Regions from separate parts of the Marinomonas epiphytica genome, predicted to be linked through region 1. Evidence: predicted binding sites of a transcription regulator. Region 1 holds the regulator's gene; each other region holds the start of a gene.
What was found. Region 1 encodes PhoB, which activates phosphate uptake and scavenging genes when phosphate is short. Its sites were predicted from a motif close to TGTCATANNNNTGTCANA; they were not measured.
Positions count from the first base shown of each region.

Region 1 (7,905 bases):
GCAAGCGTGTTACCATCAGCTAATGACATCTAAAACACTTTTACGCCAATTAGCAAAACTCATTAAAAAGCCATCGTAACGCATGTTTGTACTCAATCACTCTGCTGCTAAACAATTTGATTATCGCTGGCATCCAAGCCAACGAATTAATAAGCAACAAGTGCCTAAGCAACTCTGGCCTTGGTTGACGACCCATAGCTCCCTAACGGCAAAACTCCAAAGTGTTGGTGAACTTACCGTACAAGTCATTGAAGATGATTGGGGGCCGGCCACACCGCGAGAAAGAAAACGTTTAAAACTAAGATCGCGTCAGGCAACCCGTATTCGTACTGTGGTACTCATTTGCAATGATCTGCCTGTGATCTACGCACGCTCAGTTGTGCCCGTGAGTGCTTTATGCGGTCATTGGCGACAAGTAAAACACTTAAAAAATACGCCGTTAGGTGGTTATTTATTCCGTCACCGAGGGCTGAAGCGAAGCGCTGTAGAGATAGCTAATTTGCCTAAGTCTCTATTCCCAGGGCAAGAGCAATCTTTATGGGCAAGGCGTTCAGTGTTTCAGCAATACGGACAAGGTATTCTTGTCTGTGAAGTATTCTTCCAAGAGATCACTCAATTACCACAACCTTTTAAAACACTATGAGCAAACTTAAAGACTACGCAGACCTTACCCGATTCAACCGCCCTATTGGCTCACTCCTACTTATGTGGCCGACTCTTTGGGCCTTATGGTTAGCAGCCGACGGATGGCCTGATTGGCATCTGATTGTTATTTTTGTGCTTGGGGTATTCGCAATGCGCTCGGCGGGGTGTGTTATTAATGATTATGCTGATCGTAAAGTGGATGGATTTGTTGAACGCACCAAGAATCGCCCCCTTCCGTCTGGTCGTGTGAGTGAAAAAGAAGCACTTATCGTTTTTGCTAGTTTGGCTCTATTAAGCTTTATTTTGGTTCTTTTTACCGACTTTAGAACCATAATGCTGTCTTTTATAGGGTTAGGCTTAGCGGCTTTGTATCCCTTTATGAAGCGCTATACGCATTTGCCGCAACTGTTTTTAGGGTTAGCTTTCTCTTGGGCTATTCCAATGGCTTACAGTGCTCAAGGTGGCGACCTAAGCGACCCTAAACTGTGGATGCTATTTCTAGCAAACTGTTTATGGACCATCGCCTACGACACTTATTACGCTATGACAGACAGACCCGATGACTTAAAAGTCGGCATCAAATCCACAGCGATTTTATTTGGCCAGTACGACCTATTAATCATCCTCATTTTGCAAGGTCTTACCCTATCCTTATTAACTTGGATAGGTGTGTTAGGGTCTTTGCCATGGCCTTTCTTTGTATCGCTTTTACTTTGCTGTGGTTTGTTTATCCAACAACATCTACAAACCAAAACGCGTGATAGGCAAGCTTGTTTCCATGCTTTTCTTGCTAATAACCGAGTGGGCTTGTGTGTCTTTGTGGGCTTACTACTAAGCTATTAAGTTGAATTTATGGCAGTGATGTGACATTTTAACCAAATTGTCACATTTTCGAGCTTTAATAAACCGTTCCTGAGATGAGGGTGAATCCTGTGACCGGTAAAAAAGTACTAATTATTGATGATGAGTCTTCCATTCGCGAAATGATCGCTGTCGCCTTAGAAATGGCAGGATACGAATATTTGGAAGCAGAAAACAGCCAACAGGCCCACGAAATTATTGTGGATCATAGACCTGATTTGATTCTAGTAGACTGGATGATGCCTGGTGGTAGCGGTATTGAATTAACACGACGTTTAAAGAAAGACCCAACGACCGCTGAAATCCCTGTCATCATGTTGACCGCAAAAAGTGAAGAAGACAATAAGATTCAAGGCCTTGAAGTCGGTGCTGATGATTATATTACTAAGCCATTCTCACCAAGAGAGCTGGTTGCTCGCCTTAAAGCGGTTCTTCGCCGCGCAACACCACAAGGTATCGATGAACCAATTGAAATAGAAGGTCTATTACTAGACCCTATTAGTCAGCGCGTTACCATTGGTAGCCGCCCATTAGAAATGGGGCCTACAGAGTATCGTTTGCTTAAATTTTTAATGACACACCAAGAAAGAGCTTACTCTCGAGCGCAATTATTAGATCAAGTTTGGGGCGGCAATGTCTACGTTGAAGAACGTACGGTTGATGTACACATTCGTCGTTTACGTAAAGCCATTGGTAGTTCCCATGACAGTTTAATTCAAACGGTTCGTGGCACTGGCTATCGATTCTCTGCGAAAAGAACTCCATGAAGAATATTTGGAAAGTCGCCGTAGCCCGATGGCTAATCGGGCTAGCTGCCTGTATTGCCATTGGCCTTGTAATTGGCCAACTGCTTGCTACCTTGCTCATCTATACGCTTGGAAGCTTATACTGGCAAATGTATCAGGTATACACTTTCCACCACTGGTTACGCCACTCAGGCAAAAAAGCGCCCCCTGAATCTGACGGTATTTGGGGGGAAGTTTTTGACGCAGTCTATCGCTTACAGAAAAAGCAACGCAAGTCGAAACGCCGCATGCGCCAAGCTTTAACTCGAATCGAAAGTTCTACTGCCGCCCTAAAAGAAGGGGTTATTATGGCTGACAGCCAAGGTAACCTTGAATGGTGGAATAATTCTGCAGCGCACTTTTTTGGGCTCATGCGCCCAGTAGATCGAGGACAACCGATTACCAACATTGTACGAGACCCAGACTTTTTCCGTTACTTTAGCCAAAAGCGTTTCGGCGAACCTCTAGTGATCAAATCCCCCGCTAAAGAAGGCACTTATCTTGAAGTACAAACGACCCTCTATGATAAAAATGATCACCTAATCTTTATCCGAGACGTCACCCGCCTGCATTTATTAGAGCAGATGCGTAAAGACTTTGTAGCCAATGCCTCACATGAGTTGAAGACACCTTTGACAGTCATAAAAGGGTACTTAGAAACCTTGGACATGTTCAAAGATGCTTTACCAGGCAGCCTACAGAAAGGCATAGTCAATATGTCTGAGCAGTCAGACCGTATGGAGCACTTGATTGAAGATCTTCTGTTACTATCTCGCCTAGAAGGCAATGATAAGCGAGAGCCAGACCAGTGGATCAAAATCACTGATATTACCAGTGCGGTTGAAAAAGCGGCTTCTTCTCTGCTTTCGAACGAACATAAACTGATTTTTGATATTCCCGAAGAAGCACGCATTTATGGGTCTTATAACGAGTTGTACAGTGCATTCTCAAACTTAGTACTCAATGCCGTCAAATATTCACCAGATGGTGGTGATGTGAACGTGACTTGGGATTATGGTGAGTATAGTGGCGTATTCTCAGTGCAAGATGAAGGCTTAGGGGTCGAACCTAGGTACATTCCTAGACTCACAGAACGCTTCTTTCGAGTCGATAAAGGCAGAGGGTCTAAGAACGGTGGTACAGGTTTGGGGTTAGCGATTGTTAAACACGTACTAGTTCATCATGAAGCCAAACTACAAATCCGCAGCCAACCCGGTTTTGGCAGTACCTTTAGTTGCCATTTTCCAAGTAGCCGAATTCGTAATGACCAAATTGCTATGCCAGCTTCATAAGCCAGCATAGCAATAATACGTTTTCATAAGCGACCAAATAACTTGGTAATAAATTCTGTTTTTTCTGCGTCTTGGTCTATCAAGCTAAGCGTCACCGTTAAAAACGTTGAATCTGCTTTCTTTTCCGTAGTGGCTACGGATTGCACGAAATAGTTTAAACGGTTTACTGTGCCTTCATTTTCCAAATCCAGCACTGCTTGACCTAACACTTGAGGGATCACATCATCGCTCTTAATCAACATGGTGGCCTCTTGTAAGGCAAGCTTTATTACCATGCAACGAAACTGTTTGGTTTCAAAACGCACTAACGTGGGTATTTTTACCTCTTTAACCTTCACATGCGGAGAGGTAACTTTAGCCGCTGTGGATTGGCCTTTAGACACTTTCTCCCCTGCATTTAGTAAAACATCTATCGATCCTGAGGCTACACCATCGTTGGCTCGTGGTGCTCCTGATCGGGCTTTCTGAGACGTCAGTTTAGACTCAATGCCATGCTTTTGAGCAGCAGACATTACTTTATTCACTAGCTGTTCACTGGAGAAAGGTTTACCCAAATAATCAGTGACCCCTGACTTTACTGCTTCAACAACATGGTCTTTGTCTCCACGACTGGTAATCATTAAAAATGGCATGGCATCTTTTTGGTATTGTGGTTGTTCACGGCACCATTTTAAAAGCTCAACGCCCGTCATTTCAGGCATTTCCCAATCACACAGCACCATGTCGAACTTGCTTTTGCTCAATAGTTGCTGAGCTTTACGACCATTAATTGCATCTTCAATCACACAAGCGGGGAACTGTTTTCTGAGCGTTCGTCTGATGAGGTCTCGAGTAAAGGAAGCATCATCTACGACTAAAATTTTTAATGACATTACTGCGCCTCATTAGAATCAATTAAAAGTGAAGAGTAGTCTCCAAACTGGCTGCGATATACATCTATCCATAACAGGGTAGCTGCCACCACCGCTATTGGCATGATTACCAAGTTCAAAACGGGGATGGTAATACCTACCATAACAATGGCACCAAACATCCAGCACATAAGCGGCTTACTACGTAGCGCCATTCTCATGTCGTGAAATGCTACCTTGTTATTGTCAAACGCATAATCCATATATTGGATGGCTAACATCCAAGTAGAGAAAAGCAACAGTAATACAGGCGCAATGATGTTCACAATGGGAATAAAAGACAAAATAATTAAACCCAAAAAACGCGGTAAAAAATAGAGAATTTTTTGTAACTCACGCTGTAAGCTGCGCCCTATAATGGCCAAAATGACTTTACTGTTCAGTTGCTCGTCAAATACTTTGCCGGTTTTTTTCTCTTCTACTTTTTCCGCCAAAAACGCCATAAAGGGAGCTGCTAGAATATTAACCCCTATAGAGAAACTATAAAAAAGCAATACCGCGACTACAGCGCCAAAAATGGCATAGAACAGCCAGTTTAAAAAAGACAGCCATTCAGGAAGATAATCCATCAATACCGTGGTCAGATGATGGAAATAGCTCAGGGCTAATAAATAGACAACGCCCATCAAAATAATATTAGCCAATAGAGGAGCAAGAACAAATAAGCGCAACTGTGGCGACAAAATTAAAGGGATCGCTTTAAAAAAAGCCTCTATGGTTTTAAAGGGTTGGGTAATCACAAGGTTTCTCGTTCAAATTTAATAATTTACTTAGCAATTTTCACAAAAATGCTGACAACAAGCCACTGAATACCGACTTTTTTATAGTTAATTTACGAGCTGGTTTACAAGTAAGGAAAACCTCTATTAAATTACTCTCACGTAAACATTCTTATCATGGCTAATTATGGTGCTCAAAACGACTCTTACTCGAATCATCTGGCTCTTTAGTCTTACCGCCAGTTTATCCGCGGCGGCACTGGAATCACCTACCTCTCATGTTGTACTAACCATTTCAGGTGATATAAAACATACTAACTCAGCTGCTGGTGCAGAGTTTGATTTAGCTATGCTGCATACCCTGCCCCGAAAAAGCATAGTAACCCATGACCCATGGTCTGATGGCGTACACACCTATTCAGGCTTTGACCTATATGAATTACTTCGCTCGCTAGACAATCACGGTAATATGTTAAGGTTGACTGCTCTTAACTATTATATCGTAGAGATTCCTGTAGAGGATTTCATCACGAAAGGTGCTATCATAGCGACTCATAAAGATGGCCTGCAAATGTCTGTTAGAAACCTTGGGCCTACCATGGTAATTTACCCTTTTGACGACGACCAAAGCTTACGAAATGAGCTGTATTATGGCCGTTCTATCTGGCAAATCCAAAACATTACAAGCTTCACTATAGATTAAACAACGTGCCTATTAGACTTACTCTTAACTTTTTTTATAAGAATTACCTTCTCACTTTACTGCTTCTAATGACTATTACTGTATCTGGCGTAAGTATTAGGCTAATGCACATGAGCAGTGAAACAGAGTCTTATAATGAAAGTACTGCTTCGGAGAGCATCCTTTGGAACAGTGTTCAGCTGCAAATGCAGGCCTATCGATATGTCGACTTTTTACGAGAACTTGAATGGCAAGACAGGCCGTTAAATGGAGCAGGTTATTATCAATACGATTTACTCATGAGCCGTGTCGATATCCTTAGACAAGGTGAGGTCGGGGCAGTGATTCGTAGTTACCCTGAAGGTAAAGCATTTCGACTATTAAATATAATTAATGCTGAACTAGAGCTGTTAAGCTTGAACGTTGCAAGGCTTGAAAACCATAAATCTGATAATGGCCAGATTCTCCAAGATCGAATCCAATCACTTTATGGCCCAATCAATGAATTTGTACTAGAAGTACACCAAGCCAATAGACATAAGAGCAGCCATGTTTACCTTGCTTTAAAAAAAGGTCTGAGTGAAATTAAAGCGCTTACTTTTATAGTGAGTATTCTGTCGACACTGACCCTGACTCTCATCCTCGTAAAGCTAGCTAGACGAGCCAGCTAGCTCTCGTTGCATATCAATTAACGAGACCAGCTCATATTAGTGCTTGCAACAAAAATGGCCACTAGCTTTTCCATACCCTGCTCATCGATTGCGCTAAAGCGCTGAATATTTGGGCTATCCATATCGAATACACCGACCAGTTCTTGATCAACTACTATCGGTATAACCAACTCAGACGCTGAGGCGGCATCGCAGGCAATATGCCCCTCGAAAGCATGTACATCATCAACACGCTGAGTCAGTTGAGTGGCAGCTGCAGAGCCGCATACTCCGCGACCAAATGGAATACGAGTACAAGCGACTTTGCCGACAAACGGGCCTAACACGAGCTCTTCACCCTGCGCGAAATAAATCCCGGACCAATTTAAGTCGGGAATCATCTGCATCACAAACGCAGAAAATTGAGCACTGTTGGCAATTAAATCCTGTTCGCCAGACAATAATCCAGTTAGTTGGTCAGCCAACTCTTGATAATCTGCCAAGCTTGAAACAGCCTGCTTTTCCTGTAATTCAAACATCTTTTCTCTCTAGTTATCTTTCTGGGAAATATCTCAGCATGATATACGAGACTCATTTGCAACGTCATTGAAAAATTCTAACTTACACGCTTGTTTCGCAAATCACAGGCAAAAAAAAGCACCGGCTAAAGCCAGTGCTTTTCACTACATAGGTCTATCTAGTGGCCAATTTTGCCCGCTAGGTCATTGACCGAAACATGGCGCACGTTGACACCTTTCACCATGAAAATCAGATGTTGGCAGGAATGACGAGCGTGATCGCCAATACGTTCCAATGATCGTAATACCCAAATCACGTTCATGACCTTAGAAATACTACGTGGGTCTTCCATCATATAGGTGATCAAAGAACGCATTGCCGCATTAAACTCTTGGTCAACATTACGGTCACGCTTAGCAACCTGGATAGCAGCGTCGATATCTAAACGTGCGTAGGCATCCAGTGTGTCATGAATCATTTTGGAGACCATTTGCCCAATGCGATTAATCTCCACATAGCCTCGTGGAGACTCACCTTCATCTGCTAGATTAACGGTTAAACGAGCAATTTTCTTGGCTTCATCACCCATACGCTCAAGCTCACCTACCGCTTTGCTGATGGACACAATCATGCGTAAGTCAGAAGCCGCTGGCTGACGTATCGCAAGAATGCGGTTACATTCATCGTCAATCAGGCCGTCTAGCTGGTTTACCATAGTATCTTGCTCAGTTACTTGCTCCGCAAGATCCACATTGGCATCCATTAAAGCTTGCACTGCGTTTTGTACCTGTTGCTCAACAACACCGCCCATGGTTAGAAAGTGCTGACGTAACGCTTCTAG
Region 1 covers NZ_BAAGVX010000038.1:106,952-114,856, forward strand. The annotation lists gene ACYVGZ_RS12905 (HDOD domain-containing protein) at 1-79, shown strand, start outside; gene ACYVGZ_RS12910 (chorismate--pyruvate lyase family protein) at 83-643, shown strand; gene ubiA (4-hydroxybenzoate octaprenyltransferase) at 640-1,488, shown strand; gene phoB (phosphate regulon transcriptional regulator PhoB) at 1,578-2,273, shown strand; gene phoR (phosphate regulon sensor histidine kinase PhoR) at 2,270-3,583, shown strand; gene ACYVGZ_RS12930 (response regulator) at 3,607-4,455, opposite strand; gene cysZ (sulfate transporter CysZ) at 4,455-5,234, opposite strand; gene ACYVGZ_RS12940 (putative pterin-binding protein) at 5,401-5,916, shown strand; gene ACYVGZ_RS12945 (hypothetical protein) at 6,027-6,566, shown strand; gene ACYVGZ_RS12950 (GAF domain-containing protein) at 6,584-7,084, opposite strand; gene phoU (phosphate signaling complex protein PhoU) at 7,243-7,905, opposite strand, start outside.

Region 2 (7,905 bases), on a different contig from region 1:
CAGCACAAATCCCTAGCGGCTCACGCTTTGTATAAAAGAAATTGCCAGCCCCTAAGTCCTGATAGTCACCTTGTATTTTATCTGCCAAGCCAGCGTAATACTCAATGACATCAGCGCCAGTTTCTATATCGACACAAATGGCTTCTTGTAAGGGCTTTCCAGTATCTAATACTTCTAAGCGGGCAAGCTCAGCGTTATTTTCGCGCAGTAGGTCTGCAGCTTTTTTAAGAATTCTGCCGCGTTCTACCGCGCTCATAGCAGCCCAAACCGCTTGGCCTTTTTTGGCGGATTCGATAGCCGCTTCTAGTTCAGCAGCACCGGCGAGCTCAACTGTTTCAATGACTTCACCTGTCGCTGGGTTGCTAGTCGAGAAAAATTCTCCGCTACTAGATGGAAAATACTGACCGTGAATGTATTGCTGTTTATGTGTCATGAGAATCCTCTACGCTGAGCCGTCTTAAAAGTTTTATTTAAATGCTTGTTCAATAAAAATAATTGTACCACTTTTTAGGAGAAGCTTTCATCAGTAGTGATGTGTAAGGCTGTGTCAAAAAAGTGCATTTTGTCTTTGCAGCTAGAAAAACAAGGGGAGGGATAGGGAGCAGGGCAAGAACACGGCTCCCTATTGGGTATACTCTAAACGTGAATGATGCAATTGTCTTCATGACTGATGGGGCTGGTAGCATAACCATCAGCAGCTTCATCATTTAGCCAGATTAGACCATCTACCAAGTAGCGGAATTGATAAGATTTATCTATAGCAAGGTTGATCGTAGAGCTATAGACTCCAGATTTTTGCTTGCGCATTGGGTTAGCCGTCGCATCCCAGTTGTTAAAGTCACCGACCACAGATACTTGTTTTGCCTTGCTAAGCAAGGCAGCAGAGAGGGCAAATTTCGTTTTACATTCTGGTTTGCTTTTTAAGTACTTTTTCTCAATCATGTTTCACTCCTAGACTCAATTTTGAGGCGCACTTCTTTATGACAATAGAGACGCTAAAGCAGGCTTCACAGGCTTCTTACTTCGATAAAGGCAACTCCCGTGCCAAACATGTGAACTGGCAAGTCTTATTATAAAGTAATTTACCAGTGGCTCCATTCTAAATAAAAACATGATCCTGCCATAAGGAGCAAAAGTGTAAATTTTTCCCACTCCCAAAGATCATGACTATACTGAGATTACCCCAATCAAATGGATGAGGTGAGGTTATGAGCTTACAAGTAATAGTGTTAATTCTATTGTCAGTGATGCTCCTAATAAAGGTGTGCTATTTGCTTTTTATACGTCGCGCACCTAATCAAGAGCACCCTAACCAAGTAACTAAGCACCATGCACATAAACACACTAAGTCACATCATTAGCACTAAACGTGAACACCACGGTAGCGCTTATTCTTCGCTTCTTTGACTGTATTTAGGTCTACTAAGACTAACCCGTCGATACAGTAGCCAAAGTCGGCGTCTACGCCAAAGTCTAAGAAGCGAACTCCTCCTTCCTCGCACAATTCACTGTACTGTTTAAATAGCGTGGGTACTGTTGCCCCAAACTGGCTCAATTGCTCTTTGAGAACTCTGAAATCTTCTTCGTAGCTGTTGCCAGAAAAAATACCTTGTATAAGTTCTTTATGCTCAGGAGATACCTGATAAGGGGTATAAGAGCGGGCTAAATGTTCTTTGTCGGCATAATATGTTTTGTAAAAGCTCACGATGAGGTCCTTGGCAATCTGAGGATAGCTGTTACTCAAGCTCACCGGACCAAACATGTATCGGATCTTAGGATTACGGTTAAGATAAGCGCCAATACCATACCAAAGGTAATCAAGGCTGCGCTTGCCCCAATATTTAGGCTGAACAAAACTACGGCCTAATTCGATACCTTGCTCGAAATAGGGTTCCATCTCACAGGAATAACGAAACAGTTCCGCACTGTAAATTTTATTCTTACTATTTTCTTCCATGTATCGGGCAACTTCACCAATGCGATAAGCACCAACAATCTCTAATTCTTCTTCATCCCATAGTATTAAATGACGATAATACTGGTCGAATTTATCAAGGTCAGTACGCTCTCCAGTTCCTTCACCAACCTTACGAAATGCAATCTCCCTTAAGCGGCCAATTTCTTTCATGGTGACCGAAGAGGGGTCGTAATCAAATAAGTAAATCTGCTTGTTATCTTTAGTGCTGCCTAAATGTTCAGACTGCTTTAACTCAGACTTTATTTGTTGACGGTTTTGTGGGTGATCTACTGTCTTTTCCGTTTTAAATAGAGGCTTTTTACCCTTTGCGATACGGTACAAATGGCGCTTAACTAATTTGTTTTTTTCTTTATCACTAAGAGGTAGGTTAGCCAGCTCTTGAATGGGAATCGGTTGCCCCACTTGCATAGGAATCTTATTGTTTTTTTGACGAAACATTTCGTTAGCTAGCTGAATAGTCGATAAAGGTCGATATACCAAGGAGCTGGTATAAAACAGCATAGAATTACGCCCGCCTATATGCACGGGTAGCAGTGGGCTGTTGGTCTTTTGAGCCAACTTTAGGTAGTTGTGATTCCAGCGTTGGTCTTTTACACCGCTCGGTGACAGGCGGGAAACTTCTCCGGCTGGAAAAATGATTACCGCTTCTTCATTATGCAGACAATTCATAATGGCTTTTAACTGTTGGCGGCCTGTTTTTCCGCCAATGTTATCAACGGGTAATACCAGATTTTGTAATCCTTCGAATCCCATTAACAGGTCGTTGCCGACGATTTTGACATCAGGACGAATCTCACCTACTAGGCGTAATAAGGCAAGGCCATCCAACGCACCAAGGGGATGGTTAGCAATGATCATCACCCGCCCACTGGCCGGAATGTTACGACGGTCTACCTGGCTGACCTGATATCCAAAGTTAAAGTGATCCAATACCCGGTCAATAAACTCGAACCCCATGCAATCGCCATTTTGGTCTAAAAACTGGTTGACTTCGGACTCATGGAATAAACGTTTTAACACACTCACTGTGGGGCGAGTAATGATGGGGCTTTTGTCAAAGAACTGGGGGGATTTACTGGCAATCAATTGTTCAACTTGTATCACTGTTTGGCTCCACCAAGGGTATGGAATTGCGGTTTATACCCTTAAGACTAGAGCTAAATTATGACGTTAAGATGAATGGGAAATGGCGAAATGATGACAGAGGTTAAGAGAATTTGAGAGGGAAGTGGCTTTATAAAATCGTCAAAATAACTAAATGAAAATTCTATATTGACATTTTGCAAGCGCTTGCATTAATGTGTTTATTGCTCAGTCAAATAACTAAAGGAAGAATAAAAATAATGAAACTTCAACTCTCAAATGCCCCTTGCTCATGGGGAATCGAATTTGCCGACAACCCAAGTAACCCAGCGTGGGAAACCGTGCTTAATGAAATCGCATTAGCAGGTTACAAAGCCACCGAGCTGGGGCCGTTAGGTTACCTACCAACCGATAAACAAGTGTTGTCTAGTAAGCTACAAGAGAATGGCTTGGAGTTAATTGCTGGTACCATCTTTAAACATCTGCATCAAGCAGATAAACGCGCAGAAATTCTTGAATATACGGAAGAAACCTGCAAATTACTGCAAGCTCAGAATGCCAAGTATATGGTGGTGATTGACCATGTTTCTTCACCACGTACCGATCAAGCCGGTCAGGTTGAAACAGCCTATCGACTACCTGATGATGAATGGGCAGAGATGATGACCACTATCACTGAATTATCTCTAATTTGCCGAAAATACAATATTATCCCCGTGGTTCACCCTCATGCTGGTAGTTTTATTGAATACCGAGATGAAATTGACCGCGCTATGGCGGATTTAGACAGTGATCTAGTGAAGCTATGCATCGACACTGGGCATTGCCGCTATGCTGATATAAACCCTGCCGAGCTGATTGAAACTTACCAAGACCGAGTGGAATACATTCATTTTAAAGACATCAATGACACAGTGCTGGCTCATACTGTGGCGAACAATGTGGACTTTTATACGGCTATTGGTAACGGTGTATTTTGTCCATTAGGTGATGGGTGCGTTGATTTTAAAGCCGTTCGTGCAACCTTAGAGAAAATTGAATACAACGGTTGGATCACGGTAGAGCAGGATGTTGACCCATCAAAAGACAACAGTTCCTTAGAAAATGCCCAGCAAAGTCGTCAATTTATTGAAAGTAACTTTCTGCAGTAAGCTCTAAAGCCTCCATTTAGCGAATACGTTTAACACCTTGTCTGACCCGCTGTGAGGCAAGGTGTTCTTTTATTAGCCATATAGAACAACAAGAAGGATAAAAAGATGGTTGCGAATCCTGTTATTAAAGCGCTAGGACGAAAACTGAGACTGGGTGTGATTGGTGGTGGACCGGGCTCTTTTATTGGTAATGTGCATCGTGGTGCAGCCCGATTAGAAGAATACTATGACGTGGTTGCTGGCGTATTCTCTTCTAATCCAGAACGTTCGATACAAAGTGCTCAAGAGCTTGGTATTGAGCGTGGCTATGGGACACCAGAAGAGATGATTTTGGCTGAGGCAAAGCGATCAGACAAAGTGGATGTGATTGCCATTATGACCCCCAATAACAGCCATTATCAGATTGCTTGCCTTGCCATAGAGCAGGGTTTTCATTTGGTTTGTGAAAAGCCTTTAGCAAACGAATTAGATGAAGCCATGGATTTAGTAAAACGCGTTCAGCAAAGCGAGCTAGAATGCTGCGTAGCTTATGCTTACACAGGCTTTCCTATGGTACGTGAAGCCAAAGCGATCATTGCTGCTGGTGAACTTGGAGAGATTCGTATGGTGCAATGTGACTATGTACAAGGCCATCTAGCAGAGCTTTCGGAAGCAGAGAAAAACGGTAAAAACTGGCATATGGATCCAGAAATAGCAGGGCCATCGTTAATTTTGGGAGACATAGGGACTCATTGTTATCACTTGGCATCATTTGTAACAGGGCTTGAGCCGACTCAGTTGTGTGCGGACATTGCGACAACTGTACCTGGGCGGGAAGCAGACGACTATACGGGTATTCTAACTCGTTATAGTAATAACGCCCGTGGCTCTTTCTTTATTACGCAAGCGGCGGCAGGCGCCGATCATGGTTTATACTTACGAGTATATGGCAGTAAAGGTGGCTTAGAGTGGCATCAAGAGCAACCTAATCAGTTATTGGTGCGCAGCTTAGATCAGCCCACTAAGATACTGCAAAAAGGCGGTATAGGCTTGCATGCAGCGGCCAATAGAGTCTCCCGTATTGCCATTGGTCATCCGGAAGGCTACCGAGAAGCTTTTGCTAACTTATACACGGATTTGGCCGAGGTGATTATTGCGAAAGCGACAAATACACCGGAAGATCCTTTAGCAAGAAACTTTCCAAACATTCAAGATGGCGCCCAAGGCGTTAAGTTTGTGCAAGCGGCGGTTAAGTCCTATCAAAGCAACGGTCAGTGGGTTGACTTAGAGTAATCTCAAGACACGACAAGGGGCTTAGCCGCTTGTCGTAACATTAAGACAAAGTGATGTACACATCAGCTTTGTCTTTTAAGTGTGTCTCTCACTATCAGCTCGCAAGGGAAAAGCCGCGTCTCCGTGGCTAAATGTGGGTGTTCTATGCGCTTAATGATCAACTCTACCGCGGCATCTACCATTTTCTGAATAGGTTGCTTAATCGTGCTGAGATTATAGGCTCCCCAGGATGCCATAGACATATCATTGAAGCCGAGAATGCCAATTTCTTCAGGACACAAACGCCCCAATTCTCTAGCGGAGTCCAGCGTTGCGATGGCTAGAATGTCGTCGCCACAGAAAATAGCATCGACCTCAGGGTGATCAGATAATAAGGCTAGAGATTGCTGGCGAGCTGAATCATAGGAATAAGTATCACAGTGTTGAATGGTGGCAAATTCAAGGCCATGTTCCGTTAGGGTTTGAATAGCACTGCGTTTTCTATCTATTGTTGTAGTGGCATTCGCAGGGCCACCTAAAAAAGCAATGTGTTTATAGCCGTAATCTAGTAGTGCTTTTATGCCAATAGTGCCTGCTTGGCTATTGTCCGCTGTTACTACGTTGATCGGACCCGTCTCACAAGCTCGACCAAACATAATCGCCGAAGGTAACTTCGCTTTTTCACAGACTTCAGCAAATATGGCCGGTAAAACGGAAGATAAAAACAGCACGCCATCCACGCGATATTGCAACAAGCGGTCTAATACGTCTTCTGGTTTTGCCTCAAGTGCAAGGTTTTCTACTAAAGTGCGGTAGTTACGAGACTGCAGCTCTTTCGTGATAAGGTCGAGTACTTCGATAAACATAGGGTTTTCAAAGTTACTGGAAATGACTCCGATCAAATGAGTGCGGTTAGTCATTAAGGACTGAGCTAAAATGTTAGGCTTATAGCCTAGCTCATCTGCTGCGGCTTCAATTTTTTCCCTCGTTTTGGCGGAAACACTCGCTCCTTGAGTGAAGGCCCGAGATACAGCCGATAGAGAGACTCCCGCTTTGTCAGCGACCTCTTTTTGAGTAACGTGTTTATATCGGCTTTGTTGCATGAAGTACCTATTATTTAACCTGTGCTATTAGCTTCATCCTTGCTTGCTATGTCGAAAAAATGTGTTTATTTATTATACATTTTTTCATGCATAATTTCGACTAGAAATGGTTAACTAATAAATGAATTTAATGTATTGAACAAGAACTCTCGGTTTGCTATTGCGTCGTTAAGCGTATTGTTTGATAGAGGGTCGCACTCTTGTTCAATAGTAGACCAACCTTGAAAATTAGAGTCTCGCAAAGCGGTAAAGAGTGCTGAGAAATCACAACTACCTTGACCGAGGTTACAAAATAAACCTTGTTTAATCGCATCATAAAAGTTAATTCTTTGGGCAATTACCTTGGCCTTCACTTGCGGGTCAACGTCTTTAAAATGTAAATAATGAGTGCGAGATTGGTGTGTCTTATAAAATTCAATAGGGTCAAATCCTGCATATAAACAGTGCCCTGTATCGATACAAAGAGACAGATATTTCTCATCAATATGATCGAGCGTTTTCTCGATTTCGTCTTTGTACTCAATAAAGCCAGCGGCGTGACCATGAAGGGATACATCTAGTCCAAATTCTTCAGTGCCTATTTTGGCGATGGTTTCAACACGATCCATCATGCCTTTCCAATCGAGCCCAGTGAGCCTTCTGGCCTCTAAAGGGCGGCCAGCAGTCAGGGCTCTTTCTTCAGCGATGGAGTCAATAAGGACGGCGTTATGTGCGCCATGAGAACGTAATGCTTGAAATGTTCGGCGGGCACCATCTAAAACCCTATCCCATTGATTTGGGTCATGAAACGGTCGAAAGACTACGCCGGCAGTAAGTGTGAGTTGATGCTCTTCTAAGGCTTGCCCAAACACGTCTGGTTGTTCAGGAAAAAAGCCGACAGGACCAAGCTCGATACCTTTATAACCAGCTTGTTGGCACTCTTCTAACACCTTGTTCCATTTAGGGTTAATTATATCATCGGGCATTTCGACGCCCCATGAACAAGGGGCATTACCAATTTTTAACTTCATTTTAATCGCTCTTTTATTGTTGTTTTATCGCTTTAATAAGAATTGATCATAAGAGATAAAAATTTTATTGCAAGCGCTTGCAATAAAATAATCTTGTTGCTAGTCTGATTACCAAGTGATCGATTGGAACAATAAAAAACCATTCACACTTGATTGATTCTTATTACTCAAATAACAAAAAAAAGGATGAGATGAACATGATTAAAAAGACTTTGCTTGCCGCTTCTGTAATCTGCTCTATGACAAATTTTGCTATGGCAGATGAACTGGTAATCGGCGCACCAATGCCATCGTTTGCCGACAAATGGCTAAGCTATTTGTACGAAGGG
Region 2 covers NZ_BAAGVX010000032.1:84,151-92,055, reverse strand. The annotation lists gene betB (betaine-aldehyde dehydrogenase) at 1-433, opposite strand, end outside; gene ACYVGZ_RS10055 (isoamylase early set domain-containing protein) at 637-942, opposite strand; gene olsF (bifunctional ornithine lipid synthase OlsF) at 1,364-3,082, opposite strand; gene ACYVGZ_RS10045 (TIM barrel protein) at 3,322-4,212, shown strand; gene ACYVGZ_RS10040 (Gfo/Idh/MocA family protein) at 4,318-5,484, shown strand; gene ACYVGZ_RS10035 (LacI family DNA-binding transcriptional regulator) at 5,547-6,566, opposite strand; gene ACYVGZ_RS10030 (TIM barrel protein) at 6,677-7,576, opposite strand; gene ACYVGZ_RS10025 (sugar ABC transporter substrate-binding protein) at 7,774-7,905, shown strand, end outside.
Region 2: the regulator PhoB is predicted to act here: its motif matches at 3,164-3,181, upstream of olsF (bifunctional ornithine lipid synthase OlsF).

Region 3 (7,905 bases), 230 kb from region 1:
GCACACGTTTGGCCATGCTGTATTTATCATAACCCGGCTGACAAACATTAATATGAATCGAGCTGGCTTTGGCGTTTAAGCCTTCACTCTTTAAACGTGCCAACATTTGCTCCTTTGCCACTAACGCAGGAGGCTGAATGTCTTGGGCGAAATCTATAGCAACGTCGGTAAGACGGTAATCTTGATCCCGTGCCAACGCCAAAATATTATAATCTGCTAAACACGCTTGTACTTGCTCTAATAAAGCTGCTTGCTGAGATCGCATTTGCTCTTCGTCGTGCCAAAAATGATACGTTAACTGACTTTGCTCATTTTTATGTATGTAGCAGGCGCCACCCTCTGTAATAACACCACTCACGGGCAATGTCCGAGCCATCATGTCTGACCAACCAGCGCATCCCCCGGTTACAGGGATAACTTTAATACCTGCCGTTTCAAGTGCAACCAAAGAAGACAAAGCTGCAACAGGTAGACGACCTTGCCATGTCAGAGTGTCGTCAACATCGGTCAACACAAAACGGATTTTCTGACGGGCTTCTTGACTTAAAGAAGTGAGAGGATAAATGGACATAGTCTGCCTAGTTACATAGTTTGAATTTGACATTAAGTGACTGCAAGTGCTGCTTTTGCTCAGCGCTTAAAAAATCTGTGTATAAGCACTCCACTTTTTCAAAAGGGTGTACTCGTGCCATCGCTTTGCGCCCCCATTTGTGTTGGTCTGCTACCAATAAAGCATGCCGGCTTTGCTCCACCAACACTCGGCTCACTGCTGCTTCTTGAGGGTCAAAATCTAATAGCCCCTGAACTTCGTCCATTCCACCGCAGCCTAACACACCATAGTCAAAATAATACTGACGTAAACTGGCTAAGGTGTCTTCCCCAACGAGGTCATGGTGTTGTGGCCTTAACCGCCCCGCCATCACCCGTACGCTGGTGTTGGCGCTCGCGCTGAAGATATTCGCCACGGTTAGATTATTCGTAAAGACCTGTAGATCTTTATGGGACAGCAAAGCTTTCGCCACATATTCCACCGTCGTACCAATGCCTAAAAACACTGAAGCACCATCTGGGATCGCTTGTGCGGCATGTTGGGCAATCAGACTTTTGGCCTCGCCATTGAGGAACTGGCGGTGGTCAAAGGGAAGGTTTTCTGTACTAGAAACCGGCGCAATACCACCATGCGTTCGCCGCACTAAATGACGCTCAGCCAACTGATTGATGTCTTTGCGTATGGTTTGTGATGACACACTAAAGCGTGCCACCATGTCTTCCACCAACAAGACATCTTCTTGTTGCACCCAGTTTAGAATCTGATGTTGGCGATCATTTAACCCCACAAAAGTCTCCTCTTCTCGTCAGATATAAGCGGCAAACTGTTCAGGGTCATCGGTTATAACGGCGTCCATTCCCCATTGCCAATGGTGGCTAACAGCCTCTTGGGTGTTAGCGGTATAACACAACAATTTGTAACCCGCCTGCTTGATCGACTCGGCTTGCTCTTGCGTCAATAGGTCATATTGACAATTCAAGCTATAAGCCTGAATGGCCTCAAGTTCTGTCTGCCAGTTTTCGGGCACACCTTCGTAAAGTTGTGCAAGGTGGCGAGAATCATCCATTTCTAAACACATCACTAGTGCTTGGTGATTAAAGCTGGAAATCATGAGTTTTTCATTGTCTTGCCAATGCTCTTTCAGCATTGCCATCACACTAGGCACGATGCTTTCTACATCTTCACCATCATGTTTAATTTCCAAGTTCAAACCTAGCCCTAATGCTTGAATACACTCTAAAGCCGCTTTTAGGGTAGGCACTTGCTCACCACTAAAGTCATCAGAAAACCAGCTACCCGCATCTAAAGACTCAATATAATCAAGGCTCGCTGCTCGGGTATTACCTTGCCCATTTGTACAGCGATCTAACAAGGTGTCATGAAAAATCACCAGGTCACCTTGAGCAATGACGCTGACATCAATTTCAACCCATTTAACCCCTGCCTGTGCAGCTGCCTTGATGGATGACAGTGTGTTTTCTGGCGCTAACATGGCTGCGCCACGGTGTCCCATCACTTGAGTGTTTAACAACATTTTGATTCCTATTCTACTAAACGCTGCTGTGTAGCAGCGTCGAATACATGCCAGCTCGAATTTGGTGCAGATAACCAAATGGTCGAATTTAACGGCGGATTATGTGGCCCCGCTAAGCGAACAACAATGGCTTGTCCTTCTTGCGTGCCGTCTTGTAAGTTACCATGAACTAGGGTTTCCGCTCCTAACGACTCAATTGCCATTACTTCCATCGCAAAGTCGGCCTGCGGCTCTTCTACCACCAACAAGTGCTCTGGTCGAATGCCCCAAATAACCTCCCCACGGTGTTGATGAGGTAGTGGTAAATGTAAGCTGTCTGAAAGACTAATCCCCTGCTCGGTTAATTTCGCATTTAATAGATTCATCGATGGGGAGCCGATAAATGCAGCCACAAAGGGCGTCGCGGGTTTATCATAAAGTTCCATCGGTGAGCCTATTTGTTCTGCAACCCCTTTATTTAACACCACCAATCGGTCGGCTAACGTCATGGCTTCCACTTGGTCATGGGTTACATACAGGGTTGTGGTGCCTAGTTTACGCTGAAGCTGGCGAATTTCCATGCGCATTTGTACACGTAGCTTGGCATCTAGGTTCGATAAAGGCTCATCAAACAAAAACACTTTAGGATCACGTACCATGGCACGCCCCATGGCAACGCGTTGGCGCTGACCACCAGATAACTGGCGCGGTTTACGCTGCAATAACTCGGTAAGGCCCAACATTTGCGCCACATTAGATACTTTGGAAGCAATTTCGTCTTTACTTGCTCCGCGATTCTTCAAACCATAGGCCATGTTGTCGTATACCGACATGTGCGGATACAAGGCATAGTTTTGAAATACCATTGCAATGTCACGGTCAGCTGGCTCTTTGTCGTTAACTTTTTGCCCCTTAATCAATAAGTCGCCTTGTGTGATTGACTCTAGGCCTGCCACCATACGTAGCAAGGTAGATTTACCACAACCAGAAGGGCCAACGAGTACAATGAACTCACCTTCTTCAATTGACAAATTGACACTGGGTATCGCTTTGTAACCATTTGGGTAGGTTTTTCCTACGTTTTCCAATACCACATCTGTCATGTCACTTCTCCGAGTCCACTAAACCTTTAACAAACAATTTCTGCATTCCAAGTACCACTGCCACAGGCGGTAACATCGCTAATAATGTTGTTGCCATAATTTGGTTCCACTCTATATCCCCATCTGTTACCGACAGCATACGCTTAATACTCATTACTAATGTGTAATAGGCATCGTCTGTTGTAATCAGCAGCGGCCATAGATATTGGTTCCAACCATAAATAAATAAAATCACAAAGAGTGCCGCTATATTGGTTCTAGAAAGCGGCAACAAGATGTCAAAGAAAAAACGGATTGGGCCAGCGCCATCAATACGAGCGGCCTCGACTAACTCCCCAGGAATACTCAAAAAGCACTGACGAAACAAGAAAGTAGCGGTAGCACTCGCAATAAGGGGTAACGTCAATCCAGTATAACTGTTTAATAAATCTAAATTAGCCACTACTTCATAAGTAGGCACTATCCGCACTTCTACCGGTAACATGAGCGTAATGAAGATGGTCCAAAAGCACAGGCCGCGAAATGGAAAGCGGAAGAACACAATGGCGTAGGCTGAAACTAATGAAATGGCGATCTTACCAAAGGTAATTCCTAATGCCATGATCAGGGAGTTAAGCATCATCCACCAAACGGGCTGGCTGACTCCGTTACCGGCTTCTTCAAAAAGCACGGCACCCCATGTGTCAGACGCTGCATCACCAAACCATAAAGGAATATGTCCCACACCAAAAGCAGACGAAGGATGCGTTGAAGCCACAATGGCCACCCAAACAGGTAAGGCGACGACCCCAATACCTAATAACAAAGTGAAGTGGCTAACAAACGTCAGCCAAGGACGATTTTCTATCATGAGTACTGTACCTTACGCTCCACAAAACGGAATTGGATAATGGTCATTACACCTACCAACGCCATCAATACAACAGACTGAGCAGCTGAACTGCCTAAGTCTAAGCCAACAAAACCGTCTTCAAACACTTTATAGACCAGCAAGGTCGTACTTTGCCCCGGCCCCCCTTTGGTGGTCGCATCGATAACCCCAAAAGTTTCGAAAAAGGCATATACCAGGTTAATAACCAACAAAAAGAAAGTTGTTGGTGACAATAATGGAAACACTATGGTCCAGAAACGTTTCATCGGACTGGCACCATCAATCGCCGCCGCCTCGATCAAAGAACGCGGCACGGCCTGTAAACCTGCTAAGAAAAATAAAAAGTTATAACTAATTTGTTTCCAGGTCGCGGCAATGATGACTAAAATCATGGCTTGGTTACCATTTAGGTAGTGATCCCAATCAATTCCAAAGGACTGCAACCACAAAGCAACCGGTCCCATACTGGGATCAAACAATATCCACCACAATACGCCAGCTAAGGCAGGGGCAACAGCATAAGGCCAAATAAGCATAGTTTGATACGCTAACTTGCCACGAATTACTCGGTCTGCCATTACTGCCAAGAACAAAGCGATCGCCATTCCAACAAAGGCTACAGAAAAGCTAAAAATCAAGGTTGTCAGAATGGATTCATAATAAAGAGGATCAGTAAAAAGGTCGGCAAAGTTTTCTAAACCAACAAACTCTCGGCTAATACCAAAAGCGTCTTCTTGATAAAATGCCTGCTCAAGCGCTTGCTCAGCTGGCCAAAGAAAGAAAATAAAGGTAATGATCAACTGTGGTAACACTAACAGCCAAGGCAACACTTTATTCGGAAAGGTAACAGTCATAAATGGATGTATCCGGGAAACGAATCAAAAAATCCCCCCTATGGAAGCCCATAGGGGGAAAAGGTATTACTCAGTCTTAATCGTTCGCTTTTTCAAACTTACGAAGAAGAGCATTACTACGCTCAACGGCTTTATCTAAAGCTGCTTGAGCTGTTGCTTTACCACTCCAAACAGACTCTAGCTCTTCGTCGATCACGCCACGGATCTGTACAAAGTTACCCAAACGCAAACCTTTTGTGTTTGCCGTTGGGGTGCCAGTTGTCATTTGTACAACCGCAGTTTCTGTTCCTAGGTTAGCATCGTAAAAACCTTGGCCTTTGGTTAGGTCGTAAGCCGCCTTAGTAATAGGTAGGTAGCCTGAGAACTGGTGCCAGTCGGCTTGTACCGCCGCACCAGAGAGGAAACCAAGGAAAGAGGCTACGCCTTTGTATTCTTCATCGCTGTGACCTTCAAGAACCCACAATGATGCACCACCGATAATTGTGTTAGATGGCTGATCTACTTTACCTTCCCAGTAAGGTAGTTCTGCTACACCAAAGTCAAACTGGGCATTACGCTTAATACCTGCATAACCTGCAGAAGACTCGGTAAACATGGCACACTCTTGGCTGTAGAATTTAGCTGCGCCATCGTTGGTACGACCTGAGTAGCTAAAGATACCGTTTTGTTGCCATTCGCCCATTTTTTCAATGTGCGCCACTTGTAGAGGGCCATTAAATGCCATCTCTGTTTTAAGACCACCAAAACCATTGTCTAAGGTAGCAAAAGGAGCGTTATGACGAGCACTCATGTTTTCTAGGTGAACCCATGATTGCCATGCAGTTGTGAAACCACAAGTCACACCTGCTGACTGAAGTTTCTTCGCAGTTGCTTCCACTTCCTGCCATGTGGTTGGTGCATCGCTAATACCCGCCTTAGCAAACAAATCTTTGTTGTAATACAGGACCGGAGTAGAGCTGTTAAACGGCATAGACAACATGTTGCCTTCGCTGTCTGTGTAGTAACCTGTCACGGCACTTAGATATGAATTTTCATTGAAAGACTGACCAGACTCGCGCATCAGTTTATGAACAGGATAGATTGCCCCTTTGGCCGCCATCATGCTGGCAGTACCTACTTCGAATACCTGAACAATCGCTGGCTGCTGTTTCGCACGGAATGCTGCGATAGCAGAGGTCATTGTTTCAGAGTAGTTACCTTTGTAAACAGCTTTTACTTTATAAGCATCTTGAGAATCGTTAAACGCTTGCGCGATTTCATTTACCTTCTCACCGTTTGCGCCGCCCATGGCGTGCCACCACTCAATTTCAGTCGCAGCAAAACCAGAAGTCGCAACAGACAAACCAACCAACGCAGACGCCATCTTTAACTTATGCATTACCATGTCCCTCAGACGAGTTATTATTAAATTCGAGAACACACTATAGACATCAAATATGTCACTTTTATGATAAATTCATTTCATATGAAACATCAATAGCTCAAATGAAACTAAATTCTTCATCAAAGAGCACATAAATGAAACCCGCAAAGCAAATAAGCTTAGCAAAAATAGATACTTAGCAAGCTAACCTAGCTAGCAGAAAAGAGCGTGAAGAAAAGAGAAAAACCAATCGATTAGGATATAAAAGTAAAAAACACTGGAATAAAGCAGCTTTAAGCTGACTAAGCTGTATGAAACAGCGTGAGACCTTTGCCAAACTACCAGCTTAAAGGGTAAGAGAAAACTACGGCCGAATGAGATAAGTAAGGTGCTTGCTCATAAGAATACAAATTTTAGACATAAAAAAACCCGCTATAAAAAGCGGGTTTCTTTAATAATGGTGCCCAGACGCGGAATCGAACCACGGACACGAGGATTTTCAATCCTCTGCTCTACCGACTGAGCTATCTGGGCAAGTGCGGCGTATTATATATGACTCTTAGTGGTCGTCAACACTTTTTTTAATTTATTTTAAACAATCACTTAGAGAGCCCAAATGTTCTGCTATTATCTAGCAAACTTTAGGAGACTTTGCATGCTACACATTGTTTTATTCCAACCGGAAATCCCGCCGAATACGGGTAACATAATTCGCCTCTGTGCTAATACAGGCTACCAGCTTCACTTAATTGAGCCTTTAGGGTTTGACCTTGAAGATAAGAAACTACGCCGCGCTGGGTTGGATTATCATGAATTTGCTAACATTAAGCGTTACCCTGATTTCGACGCCTTTCTGGCCAGCAATACGGTCGCGAATGTTTATGCCTTAACAACAAAAGGAAGTCGCACTCATAGTGAAGCCGAGTTCGCTCCTAACGATGCCCTAGTATTTGGCCCAGAGACCCGTGGACTTCCCATGGCGTTTATTGAAGCTCTACCAGCCCCACAACGTTTACGGTTACCCATGCAGGCTAATTCACGTAGCCTAAATTTGTCTAACACAGTGGCGGTCATGATTTATGAATCTTGGCGTCAGCTAGGCTACGCCATGCCTGAAGCCGATTAGGAATGCACTATGAATTCACTAGGGCTACTTATTCGGCGTAACAAAACCCGACAACAGTTTCGTAAGAAAGTACATTTACAGGATCTTGCCGACCTCAAAAAGCGCTTCTTGATGTTGGCGGGGGTAATCGGTATTCACAGCTTGGCTATGGTGCTGTTTGAAGATCTAGACTGGTGGCAAGCCTTCTGGCTAACCATGACATCAGCCAGCACCACAGGCTATGGTGATATTTCAGCGGCCACGTTTTGGGGCCAACTGTTTACCATTGTTTTTATTTACGGGCTTGGTATTACATTATTGGCTCAAATCGCCAGTGATTATGTAGAGCTTAGAATCTCGCGCAAAGAAATGCGCATTAAAGGACGCTTGGAGTGGAACAAGATGCAAGACCACATTCTTATTATTAACACCCCAAAATACAATACTGAAAACTACCTCGATCTGCTGATCACCCAAATCTGCTTAACACCAGAAATTGCAGATTACCCGATTCAAATCCTCACACCAGATTTTCCTGATGGATTA
Region 3 covers NZ_BAAGVX010000038.1:332,072-339,976, reverse strand. The annotation lists gene ACYVGZ_RS14035 (HAD-IIB family hydrolase) at 1-571, opposite strand, end outside; gene ACYVGZ_RS14030 (DeoR/GlpR family DNA-binding transcription regulator) at 579-1,337, opposite strand; gene ACYVGZ_RS14025 (glycerophosphoryl diester phosphodiesterase) at 1,356-2,084, opposite strand; gene ugpC (sn-glycerol-3-phosphate ABC transporter ATP-binding protein UgpC) at 2,093-3,166, opposite strand; gene ugpE (sn-glycerol-3-phosphate ABC transporter permease UgpE) at 3,168-4,016, opposite strand; gene ugpA (sn-glycerol-3-phosphate ABC transporter permease UgpA) at 4,013-4,891, opposite strand; gene ugpB (sn-glycerol-3-phosphate ABC transporter substrate-binding protein UgpB) at 4,968-6,269, opposite strand; tRNA gene ACYVGZ_RS14000 (tRNA-Phe) at 6,713-6,788, opposite strand; gene trmL (tRNA (uridine(34)/cytosine(34)/5-carboxymethylaminomethyluridine(34)-2'-O)-methyltransferase TrmL) at 6,910-7,380, shown strand; gene ACYVGZ_RS13990 (ion channel) at 7,390-7,905, shown strand, end outside.
Region 3: the regulator PhoB is predicted to act here: its motif matches at 6,327-6,344, upstream of ugpB (sn-glycerol-3-phosphate ABC transporter substrate-binding protein UgpB).